DNA from 2 places in the Clostridium gasigenes genome. Region 2 is predicted to be linked to the other one. Evidence: predicted binding sites of a transcription regulator. Region 2 holds the regulator's gene; the other holds the start of a gene.
What was found. Region 2 encodes LexA, which represses DNA repair genes until DNA is damaged. Its sites were predicted from a motif close to CNAACANNTGTTNG; they were not measured.

Region 1: the regulator LexA is predicted to act here: its motif matches at 3,977-3,990, upstream of recA (recombinase RecA).

Annotation. Positions count from the first base shown of each region.
Region 1 covers NZ_CP071376.1:3,637,759-3,643,593, reverse strand. The annotation lists gene J1C67_RS17045 (FtsK/SpoIIIE family DNA translocase) at 1-1,810, shown strand, start outside; gene rimO (30S ribosomal protein S12 methylthiotransferase RimO) at 1,932-3,269, shown strand; gene pgsA (CDP-diacylglycerol--glycerol-3-phosphate 3-phosphatidyltransferase) at 3,253-3,843, shown strand; gene recA (recombinase RecA) at 4,005-5,087, shown strand; gene rny (ribonuclease Y) at 5,475-5,835, shown strand, end outside.
Region 2 covers NZ_CP071376.1:3,252,716-3,258,550, forward strand. The annotation lists gene J1C67_RS15230 (methionine gamma-lyase family protein) at 1-434, shown strand, start outside; gene J1C67_RS15235 (DUF3267 domain-containing protein) at 531-1,121, opposite strand; gene lexA (transcriptional repressor LexA) at 1,278-1,883, opposite strand; gene J1C67_RS15245 (hypothetical protein) at 2,093-2,482, shown strand; gene J1C67_RS15250 (hypothetical protein) at 2,546-3,073, shown strand; gene J1C67_RS15255 (tyrosine recombinase XerC) at 3,208-4,188, opposite strand; gene J1C67_RS15260 (DUF2828 family protein) at 5,171-5,835, opposite strand, start outside.

The DNA of each region.
Region 1 (5,835 bases), 390 kb from region 2:
AGAGGTAAAGAAAAAGAAAGTTAAATCTGATTTTATAGATGTTGTTCCTAAGGACAAAAACCGTGATGAGTTTATCCAAGGTATAAATAATAAAATTAAAATATTGGATTTTATTAAAAGCTCATCCTTAGATGATGATAAAACAATGGAAGAAGTTGCAGTTGAAGGCGATAAAAATAATCCGTTTAACATTGAAATCTATGAAGAGGAAAAGTTGGAGGTAGCACCATTAATAGAAGTTGTAGATAAAGTTACTAGTAAAGGTGAAGAAAAACATAAAAAGAAAGAAAAGTTACCAAATGAAGTTAAAGAAGTTGTTACTAAAGAAATAGAAGAAAGTATTATAGGTGAGAAAGAAGTACGAGTAAAAAAAGTTTACTTACATCCATCAGTAGAGTTATTAAATATAAATTCAAAAATGAAATTAAGAAGTGAAGATAAAAAAGAACTTATTGAAAGTGCGAATAAGTTAGAAGGAATATTAAATGATTTTGGAGTAGATGGAAAAGTAGTTCAAGTAACAAAGGGGCCATCAGTAACAAGATTTGAACTTCAACCAAGTCCTGGAGTTAAGGTTTCTAAATTTGTAAATCTTCAAGATGATATAGCACTAGGTCTTGCTGCAAGTGGAGTTAGAATGGAAGCTCCAATACCTGGTAAATCAGCAATTGGAATAGAAGTTCCAAATAAAAAGCAAACAGCCGTATTTTTAAGAGAAGTACTAGATTCTAAAGAATTTATAAATTCAGATAATAAGTTGGCATTTGCACTTGGAAAAGATATAGCAGGTAAATGCATTGTTGGGGATATTACTAAAATGCCTCATACATTAATAGCGGGTGCTACAGGGTCAGGTAAATCTGTTTGTATAAATACATTAATAGTAAGTTTAGTGTATAAATACTCACCTGAAGAAGTTAGATTGCTTATGATTGATCCAAAGGTTGTAGAACTTAGTGTGTATAATGGAATACCACATCTATTGATACCAGTTGTTACAGATCCCAAAAAGGCTGCTGGAGCATTAAATTGGGCTGTAAATGAAATGACAAAGAGATATAAACTTTTTGCAGATTTATCAGTAAGGAATATAGAGTCTTATAATTCGTTATTTGATAAGGGTATTACAGAAGAAAAACTACCTTATATTGTAATAATAGTAGATGAACTTGCAGATTTAATGATGGCTTGTCCAAATGATGTAGAAGAATATATATGTAGATTAGCTCAAATGGCAAGAGCAGCTGGAATGCATTTGATAATTGCAACTCAAAGACCATCTGTAGACATAATTACAGGAGTTATTAAAGCAAATATTCCATCTAGAATATCATTTGCAGTTTCATCAGGTATAGATTCAAGAACTATATTAGACTCAGTAGGCGCTGAGAAGCTTTTAGGAAGAGGGGATATGCTTTATTACCCTACAGGAGCAAGTAAGCCTTTGAGAGTACAAGGAGCCTTTATATCAGAGGAAGAAGTAGAGAAGGTTGTTTCTAATATAAAGGACAGAGGCGAAGAGGTTGATTATCAAGAAGCAATAATAGAACATATAAATAATGGTGGCAAAAGTAGTTCTAAAGAAGAGGATGAAGATGGTGGAGATGAATTAATAGATGAAGCAATTAAAATAGTTGTAGAATATAATCAAGCATCAACTTCTTTTGTTCAAAGAAGACTTAGAGTAGGATTTAATAGAGCTTCTAGAATAATGGATGAATTAGAAGAAAGAGGGATTATTTCTCCAAAAGATGGAAGTAGACCTAGACAGGTACTAGTTAATAAAGAAGAAATAGCTGTAGAAGAGTAAAAAAACTTGTAAATTTTAAATCATTACTTTAAAATAAATTTAGGAATATTAAATATGATAAATAAAAATATTTTGAGTTTTTTAAAATATGTTTAATACACAACATAGGAGGAAATAAAGTTTGGAAAAATATAAAGTTGGAATGATAAGCCTTGGGTGCGATAAAAATAGAGTGGATTCAGAATTAATGCTAGGATCAATTAATAAGCATTATGAAATAACTAATGATCCTAAGAATGCAGATATAATAATAGTAAATACATGTGGGTTTATAGAAAAAGCAAAACAGGAGTCTATAGACACAATTCTTGAAATGGCAGAGTATAAACAAAAACATAAGTGCAAAATGTTAATAGCCACAGGGTGTTTAATTCAAAGATATGGTGATGAATTAATGGAATCTATGCCTGAGATAGATATATTAATGGGCGTTAATGATTATATGAAAATACATAAATTAATAATGGATTTCATAAAGGAAGAAAAAAGAGTTAGAGTTACGAATTATAGTGATGATAACATTAATGAAGGAATAAGATTATTAACAACAGATAAGCATACTGCATATGTAAGAATTGCAGAAGGTTGTGATAATTTCTGTACTTATTGCATTATTCCTAAAATAAGAGGAAAGTTTAGAAGTAGAAAAATAGAAAATATTATTGAAGAAGTTAAGCATTTAAGAGACCATGGAGTTAAAGAAGTAATATTAATAGCGCAAGATTTAACTTTTTATGGTATGGATATATATAATGAAAAAAATCTTCATAAGCTAATAAAAGAAATTTCTAAAGTTGAAGGTATAGAGTGGATTAGATTATTATACTGCTATCCAGAAGAAATTACAGAAGAATTAATAGATGAAATAGCTAGTAATCCTAAAGTTGTTAAATATTTAGATTTACCAATACAACATATAAGTGATAATATATTAAGATTAATGGCAAGAAGAACAGATAAGAAGACTATAACAGATAAAATAAAAAGATTAAGAGAAAAAGTTCCAGGTATAGTGCTTAGAACATCATTAATAGTTGGGTTTCCAGGTGAAACAGATGAAAACTTTACAGAATTAAAAGAATTTTTACAAGACTATAAGTTAGATAATGTTGGTGTGTTTAAATATTCAAGAGAAGAGGAAACACCAGCAGCTACTATGGATAATCAAGTTGAAGAGGAAGTTAAAGCTACAAGAGAAAGAGAACTTATGCTTCTGCAAAAAGATGTATCAAAAGAATTAAACAAATTGAAAATGGGAAGAATATATGATACTATTATAGAAGGAAGAAAAGGTAAATATTTCATGGGAAGAAATTCAGAAATGGCTCCAGAAATAGATGGTCTTTTCTATATAAATAGTAAAGAAGATATTAAAATAGGTGATATAGTAAAAGTAAAAGTAATAGAAACATTAGAGTATGATTTAGTGGGAGATGTATGCAATGAATTTGGCAAATAAACTTACAATGCTAAGAATTTTCTTAGTACCATTATTTTTAATTTTTATAGCGGCTCAAGGCATTCCTTTTGGGACATTTATAGCTACAATCATATTTATTATAGCTTCACTTACTGATCAATTAGATGGATACATAGCAAGAAGTAGAAATCAAGTAACTACATTTGGAAAGTTTATGGATCCCTTAGCAGATAAGCTTCTAGTAACAGCCGCATTGATTTCATTAGTTGGAATGCAGGTAATACCAAGTTGGGCAGCTGTAATAATAATTGCAAGAGAATTTGCAGTTTCTGGCTTAAGAACTTTAGCAGCTTCAGAAGGGAAAATAATATCTGCAAGTTATTGGGGAAAAGTTAAAACTGTTATTCAAATAATTGCAATAGTAGCCTTATTAATACAAGCTAGTGTAGGTACATCAAAATATCTTACATCATTAGTAGTGGGTAATGTATTTATGGAAACAACTCTTAAATATGTACCAAATACATTATTAATATTAGCGGTAATAGCAACTATACTTTCAGGCGTAGATTATTTTAGAAAGAATAAAAAAGTTATAAATATGGATAAATAGTTTAAAAACATAATAATTGGGTAATACTGATAAAAAAGAGAGTTCCTTCTAGTATCTAGATGGAACTTTTAATATGGAAAATATTTTAAAAAAATATTGACTATATACAATAATTAATTTATAATTCAAGTATAGAACAAATGTTCGAGGGAGGAATAATTATGGCGAATTTAGATGCAGATAAATTAAAGGCGATTGAGAATGCAATGAACCAAATAGAAAAACAATTTGGTAAAGGTGCAATAATGAAATTAGGAGAAAATAGTAAGTTAAATCTAGATGTTGTTTCAACAGGATGTTTAGATTTAGATATTGCAATTGGAATTGGCGGAGTTCCAAAAGGTAGAATAATAGAAGTTTATGGGCCTGAGAGTTCAGGTAAAACAACTGTTGCTCTTCATATTGCAGCAGAAGCACAAAAGGCAGGCGGAGCTGTAGCATTTATAGATGCTGAGCATGCTTTGGATCCGGGATATGCAAAAAACTTAGGAGTTGACATAGCAGGCCTAATAGTTTCACAACCAGATACTGGAGAACAAGGCTTAGAAATTGCAGAAGCATTAGTTAGATCTGGTGCAGTTGATGTTGTAATTGTGGATTCAGTTGCAGCGTTAGTTCCAAGAGCTGAAATAGAAGGCGAAATGGGAGCATCACATGTAGGGCTTCAAGCAAGATTAATGTCACAAGCATTAAGAAAACTTACAGGAACTATAAGTAAATCTAATTGCGTAGTTGTATTTATTAATCAACTAAGAGAAAAAGTTGGAGTAATGTTTGGTAGCCCAGAAACAACTCCAGGTGGAAGAGCTTTAAAGTTCTATTCATCAGTTAGATTAGATGTAAGAAGAATAGATTCAATTAAACAAGGCGATAGCATTGTAGGTAACAGAACAAGAATTAAGGTAACTAAAAATAAGGTAGCTCCACCATTTAAACAAGCTGAATTTGATATAATGTATAATGAAGGTATATCAAGAGAAGGAAATATAGTAGATGTTGGTGTTAAAGATGAAATAGTTCAAAAGAGTGGAGCTTGGTTTGCTTATGGAGAAATAAGATTAGGCCAAGGTAGAGAAAATGCTAAAATATACTTAAAAGAAAATCCAGAAGTTGCTCTAGATATTGAAAATAAAATTAGAGCAAAACATAATTTACCATTAGCAAAAGGACCGAATCTAAAAGAGGCGGTTAAAGAAGCAGCAAAAGTGGTAAAGGAAACAAGTAAGGGAACTGAAAAAAAATAAAAAATATTTCTTGGTAGTATAACTTAGTATGAATATAAATATAAATATATGTTTATAATATAGACTGGTGTAAAAGAACTTCTTATAAAAAGAAGTTCTAAGCGCTAGTCTAATTTTTTCGAAAATTTTTCAAAATAAGTCTTAAAGAATATTTTATAGTTTAATAATAAGTTTATATAGAATATATTGATAAATTAATAATTGTAAAAGATTAAAATTTAATAAATAGATTTTATTTAACTAAACTTGACATAATTTTATTTTTAAGATAAAATAATAGCAAATACTGGTTTGTCATAATCAAAGTAACAGCAAGAATTAAGTATGACACCGACTACATTTTCTTATTAAAAGATAAATGGGTTAAATATATTAGGAGGTGTTAATATGGAAATATTTTTTTGGATATTAGCTGATATAGTAATATTAGTTGTTTTAGGATTTATATTACATAAGGCTATACAAAGTGCTTCAAAAAGTAAAATTGAAAGCTTAGAAAAAGAGGCGGAAAATTTATTAGCAAATGCTAAAAGAGAAGCTGAGGCTACTAAGAAAGAATCTATTTTAGAAGCAAAGGAAGAAGTTCATAGACTAAGAAATGATTTTGAGAAAGATTCTCGCGAGAGAAGAAATGAAATCCAAAGGCTTGAAAGAAGATTAATTCAAAAAGAAGAGTCATTAGATAAAAAAGGTGATCTTTTAGAAAAGAAAGAAGAAACAATCAATAATAGAATGCAAAAAATTGATC
Region 2 (5,835 bases):
CATTTGGACTAATGCGAACTTTGTATCAAGGGTTGTTCTTAGCGCCTCATATATCTATGGAAGCGGTTAAAGGAGCTATTTTTGCATCAAGAATAATGGAACTTGCAGGGTTTGAAGTATTACCTAAATATACAGATAAAAGAAGTGATATTATTCAAGCTATTAAAATAGGTAATAGAGAACAGCTTATAAAATTCTGTACTGGAATACAAAAAGGATCTCCAATAGATTCATTTGTAGAGTGTGAACCGTGGGCAATGCCAGGATACACAGATGAAGTAATTATGGCAGCAGGCGCATTTATTCAAGGATCATCAATAGAACTTTCTGCTGATGCACCAATAAGAGAGCCTTTTATTGCTTATTTACAAGGTGGATTAACATTTGATCACGCTAAAATAGGTATTCTTATTTCGTTAAATAATATAATTTAAATATTTATTGATAAATAGGGGACGTGAAAATAAATAGCAAGTCAAATATGCGAAATAAACTCGATGTATTGACTTGCTATTTATTTAAAGTTAACCTTATTCTTTTATAGATTCAGATTTAAAATAAAAATCATATTCATTAACTATTAATTTCCCGTTTGGGGGTGCATTTTTGATAACAAAAATAAAATTTAATAAATCCACTCCAGATTTAATTGAATTTGCACTAGCTATAGCATATAAGAATAAATTAAATCCTAATAAATAGCTTGCTACAGTAGGTATAATAGTAAACACTATAAATGGCAGTATAATTAATACTAATGCTCTTGATTTAGATATAGTCCCGTCGAAATAAGAAACTAATTTTAATTTTATTAAAGAATATCTGATAATTACATTATCTTTAGTTTTATAACATAGTACATGTAAAAATTCATGAGGAATTATTATAAACAAATAACTCACTACTAATAAAACTAAGAATATAAGTCCTGTTTTTAATACTCTATCTAAATAAAAAAGATTATAACCTAGCCCAAAAGCATAAATACAAGCCATAATCAATTCAATAAGTAGTTTTATAAAGCTAAAATGTTTTTTTTTAAGTGAATGAATTGCTTTCCATTCATTATTTAAATCTAAACAGGTACAGTTATATGGAGTATTTCCTTTTAAAAATTTCATAAATAACCCTCACAATCACATATTATTATGTGACTCTAAAGGGTAGGGAACTGAAAGAAAATAAAAAGCCAAAGAACCTGACTGGTTATTTTTTTAAAATTCCTTATACATATTAAATAAAAAAGAGTCACACAATAATGTATGCCTCTTTTTTATCTAATATGTTCTAAATAATCCGACCAACTTTCCTAATATACTACAGTCTTTAACTATAATAGGGGATAAAGCATCATTTTCGGGTTGTAATCTAATATGATCACTTTCTTTATAAAAGGTTTTTATAGTTGCGTGATTATCTATTAAAGCAACAACAATATCTCCATTAACAGCTGTTTGATTTTGTTCTATAATAGCTAAATCACCGTCGTTTATACCTGCATTAATCATACTGTCACCAACAACCTTTAGCATAAATAGTTCCTGATTATGTTTAATATAATCAATAGGAATAGGAAATAAATCTTCTATATTTTCTGTAGCTAAAATAGGTATTCCGGCAGTAACTCTACCTATAATGGGTATATAAAGCATTTCTTTTTTAGGGCAATTTGGATCTATAATTTCTAAAGCTCTAGGTTTAGTAGGATCTCTTTTTAGCAATCCCTTTTTTTCTAATCTTTTTAAATGACCATGAACAGTAGAGGTTGATTTTAAATTCACTGCATCGCATATTTCTCTAACCGATGGCGGATACCCTTTATTGGCAGTGTGTATTTTTAAAAATTCAAAAATTTCTAATTGTTTATCCTTTAAAATATTCATTTTAACACCTCGCTATTATCAGATTATAACATATATATATTAGGTAATCAAACTTATGTTCTTGTTTTAATATTGGTCAATTTTATTATAGTATATACATTAAATAAAAAAAACATCATTTTTCATTGCTTAAATGTATAAAGTTAGCTATAATTAAGTTTGCTTAAATTTTATAAAATAAGTTTATAACTAATAGGTGGTGTTTATATATGAATAAAAAAATATATACAGAAGATGATTATTGTGATGTGTATGAAGGTAAAATATGTGATAATTGTGGAGATTGTTTACAACAAGAAGGTATAGATGTAAGAGCAATAAAAATTGAAGAAATATCTAAAACTGTAGAAGAAAATGAAATTTTAGAAGCAAAATTTAAAACAGAACTAGAAAAATTAAGATTAGAAGCTGATAAGGAATTGGAAGAAAAAACTATTACAGCGGAAGAGTTTCTAGTTGAGGATGATGCTGAAACAGAATACGTAGATGCCTTTGAAAATATAGAGTATCTAGATGATATGGAATTATTTGATGAATTAAATTTAGAGGAAATGACAGAAGAAGTTTTTCCAGGTGTTAGAAGATTTAAAAATAAATAATGAATACTTTTCCCTCCTTTGTTTACACTATATTTATAAGGTAAATAAAAGGAGGATATTTTTATGAAAAAAAGAGTTGTTATATCATTACTGACATTAGCTACTATAATAACTGTATTTGTATCTTGTTCTACAAATGAAAAATCAATAGATAATACTAAAAATGTAGTGGAAAAAGGAAAAGAGATGATAACTGGTGATGAAACTACTGGAAAAACAGTTAAAAACTATAGTGATAATAAAAAAGTAAGTGATTATAATCTAGAAAATTTCAAGTTAGATATGGAGTCAAAAAATTATAGAGTAGAGATCATAGCCAAAGATAAAGATTTTTTTGACGCTCCGAAGTTTGAAGTAGAAATTGGGGAAGATAAGGTTTCTGCATATGATTATGAAGAACTTAGTACTTTAGAAAAAGATACCTCAGCTATAACAGAGAAGGGGTTAGTTATTAACGGGACAAAATCATCTTGGAATAAAACACCTCATTATTATAAGAAAGGTGAACTTCTTATAATTTATGATGGAGATGATATTAAAATTATAAACTCTTTATATGAGATACTCGGTTCAGAATTATACAACACATAATAAACATTATGTAAAACTAATTTAAAATATTTTTAATTATAAAAGAGAAAAATGCCATTTTCAAAGATTTAGAACATCCGTTCTGAATCTTTGAAAATGGCATTTTAATAATATATCTAAAAAAAACAAATAGATTATTTAATATTAGCAAGAGGATTAGAATTTACAGCATCACGTAACGTATCATTATCTACATGTGTATATATCTGGGTAGTTGCGATATTTTCATGGCCTAGGATGCTTTGAAGACTACGTATATCCACATTGCCATGCTTGTACATTAAAGTTGCAGCTGTATGTCTAAGCTTGTGAGGTGTATATTTATCATTACTCATCCCTGAACTGCGAACATGTTTTTTGACTAGGACCTCAACAGTTCTTTTATTGATAGGTTTTTGACGAGAGGAGAGGAGTAAGTATTTTTTTTCATCATCAGTAGCTTTAAAATCCTCTCTAACAGCTAAGTAAGCATAAATAGATCTAATGCAAGCTGCATTTAAATAAACAGTCCGTTCCTTATTTCCTTTACCTATAATAGTTAGAATATCACCTTTTATTTTATCTATTTTAATACTGCATAACTCCGATAATCGCATACCGCAATTCAAAAATAGAGTAATTATACAATAGTCACGTTCAAAATTTTTATTTTCTTTATTCATTGAATGTAATAAATTTACACTTTCATCTAAGGTTAAGTAAACAGGTTGCCTTTTGTTTATTTTAGGAGATTCTAACTCTAAAGTTGGGTTATCATCAATAATTTTAGATTTACCTTGTAAGAATTTAAAGAATGATTTCAAGGTTGCTACTTTACGAGCCCTTGCGTGAGTACCATTACCTCTTTGTTTTTCGGTAAAGGATAAAAAAGCATATAAATCCGTAAGTTTTATTTTTCTTATGAAGCTATTGTCGATATCGTTTATTTGTATTTCTTCAAATTCTAAATTTTTATCGAATACTAGACCTTTATAAACTTTTAAAAATCTAAAAAACATAGTTAAATCAACTTTATAAGCTTCGATAGTGTTATTTGACTTACCTTTAATAGTTTCTAAATAATTCAAGAAATCTATAACACATTGAGGTAAATTAATTATTTTAGCTTCTGAAATTCCGAATTTATCTTTAATTTCTAACTTGTAATTATTATCTGTCAGTTTATTTAAAACCGGGCTAATTTTATTTTTGCTAGATATTTTGCTAGCTTTTTTTAGAGTTCTATTTAAACCTAATTCTTTAAGCCAAATTTGAATATATCGAATGCCAACATTATAAATTTTTGATAGTTGACTAGTTGGCAATTTATGCTTTTCTACTAATATATATAAATCCTCGATTATAAACTCATATATTCGTTCTGAATTCAAATTATAGTAATTAGAATATATATTATGAAGTTTCTTTTTGTCAGTAGAATTTAAATCTATATTAATTAAGTCTTTAATTTCTTTAGTGTACTCATAATTTTTATATTTATAAGATTTCGTTGTTAATTGCACTTTTTTCAAACCCCCAATAGGCTTCAAAGCCTTGAATCTATTATAACACAGCTGTTTTTTTCTTTCAAGTACACGAATTGCGCTAAATATACATTTAGCGCAATGTTTTTGAAGTGAAAGTTATAGTAATTTTTTATAATATAAAAATTTCATATTATAAAACTAGTTTTAATAACTTATTTTACTAATATACGCACTCTTTTAGTCTAATCTTAGTAAAATAGATATTATCAATGATAAATGCACAATCGATTTATAGAAAAAAATGAATTGAAGTTTTTAATAATAATAGATTTACTTGCTATGAAATATTTTAAAAATAATTTTGTCGTTAAAATCGATTATGTGTCGTATGCTATGTGTACCTAAAATTTTATATATTATTTTGCTATACATTAATTTTGTATGTTTATGTGCACAATTATATCCACAATATGTTATTTATTGCTAAATCAATAATATTAAAAATTGAAACTTTTTATAACACTTTATTTCCCGTAAAGTATTTTTTAAAAAAACGTATCTATTATTAATTATCAAAAAAAATACACCTAAACTAATAGGTGTTATAATTGCATATTTTATAAATGATCTATCAATAGCTAATATCATTATATCTATTATTTTCTAAAGATTTTAAAATCAACTCATCAGAATTAATAACTTCTTCTTTAAGTAAAGACGTGAATATTTCTTTTGAATAACCTCTAGCAAAAATATTAGAATAAATATCTTTGCTAATGCTCTTGTTTAAACTTCCCTCCTCTATTTGCCAAAACTTCAATTTTGGCATTATGTAACCGGATGTTTTCCATTTATTTTTTATCAACTGAATATCATTACTTTCTTTATATTTATGCTCTAAATCTAAATCAGATATAATTAATATGTTTTTAGGGATTTTATTGTTTGATAAATCTTTTTTGATTGAAGTAAATAGCAACAAGTCTAAGGCTGATTCAATATTATTTGGAGTTGATAACTTAAAATTTTTCATGTTATTAACTTGTTCGACTATGCTACAACTCTGCACTTTAGCAAAATAAGGATCTTTTTTAAAGTACATATAATAATCTTTAAAACTACTAGAATTAAAATTATTTAAAAAAAGAACTGTTGATATACATACTTTATACGCTTCAGCACATGCTTTTATCGCTTTATCAGATATAGCAATAATAACATAGGTATCCTGTAATATTTCTTTATAATTATCACAAACAATATTCCATATATTTTCATAAATAGATTTAGTTTCAT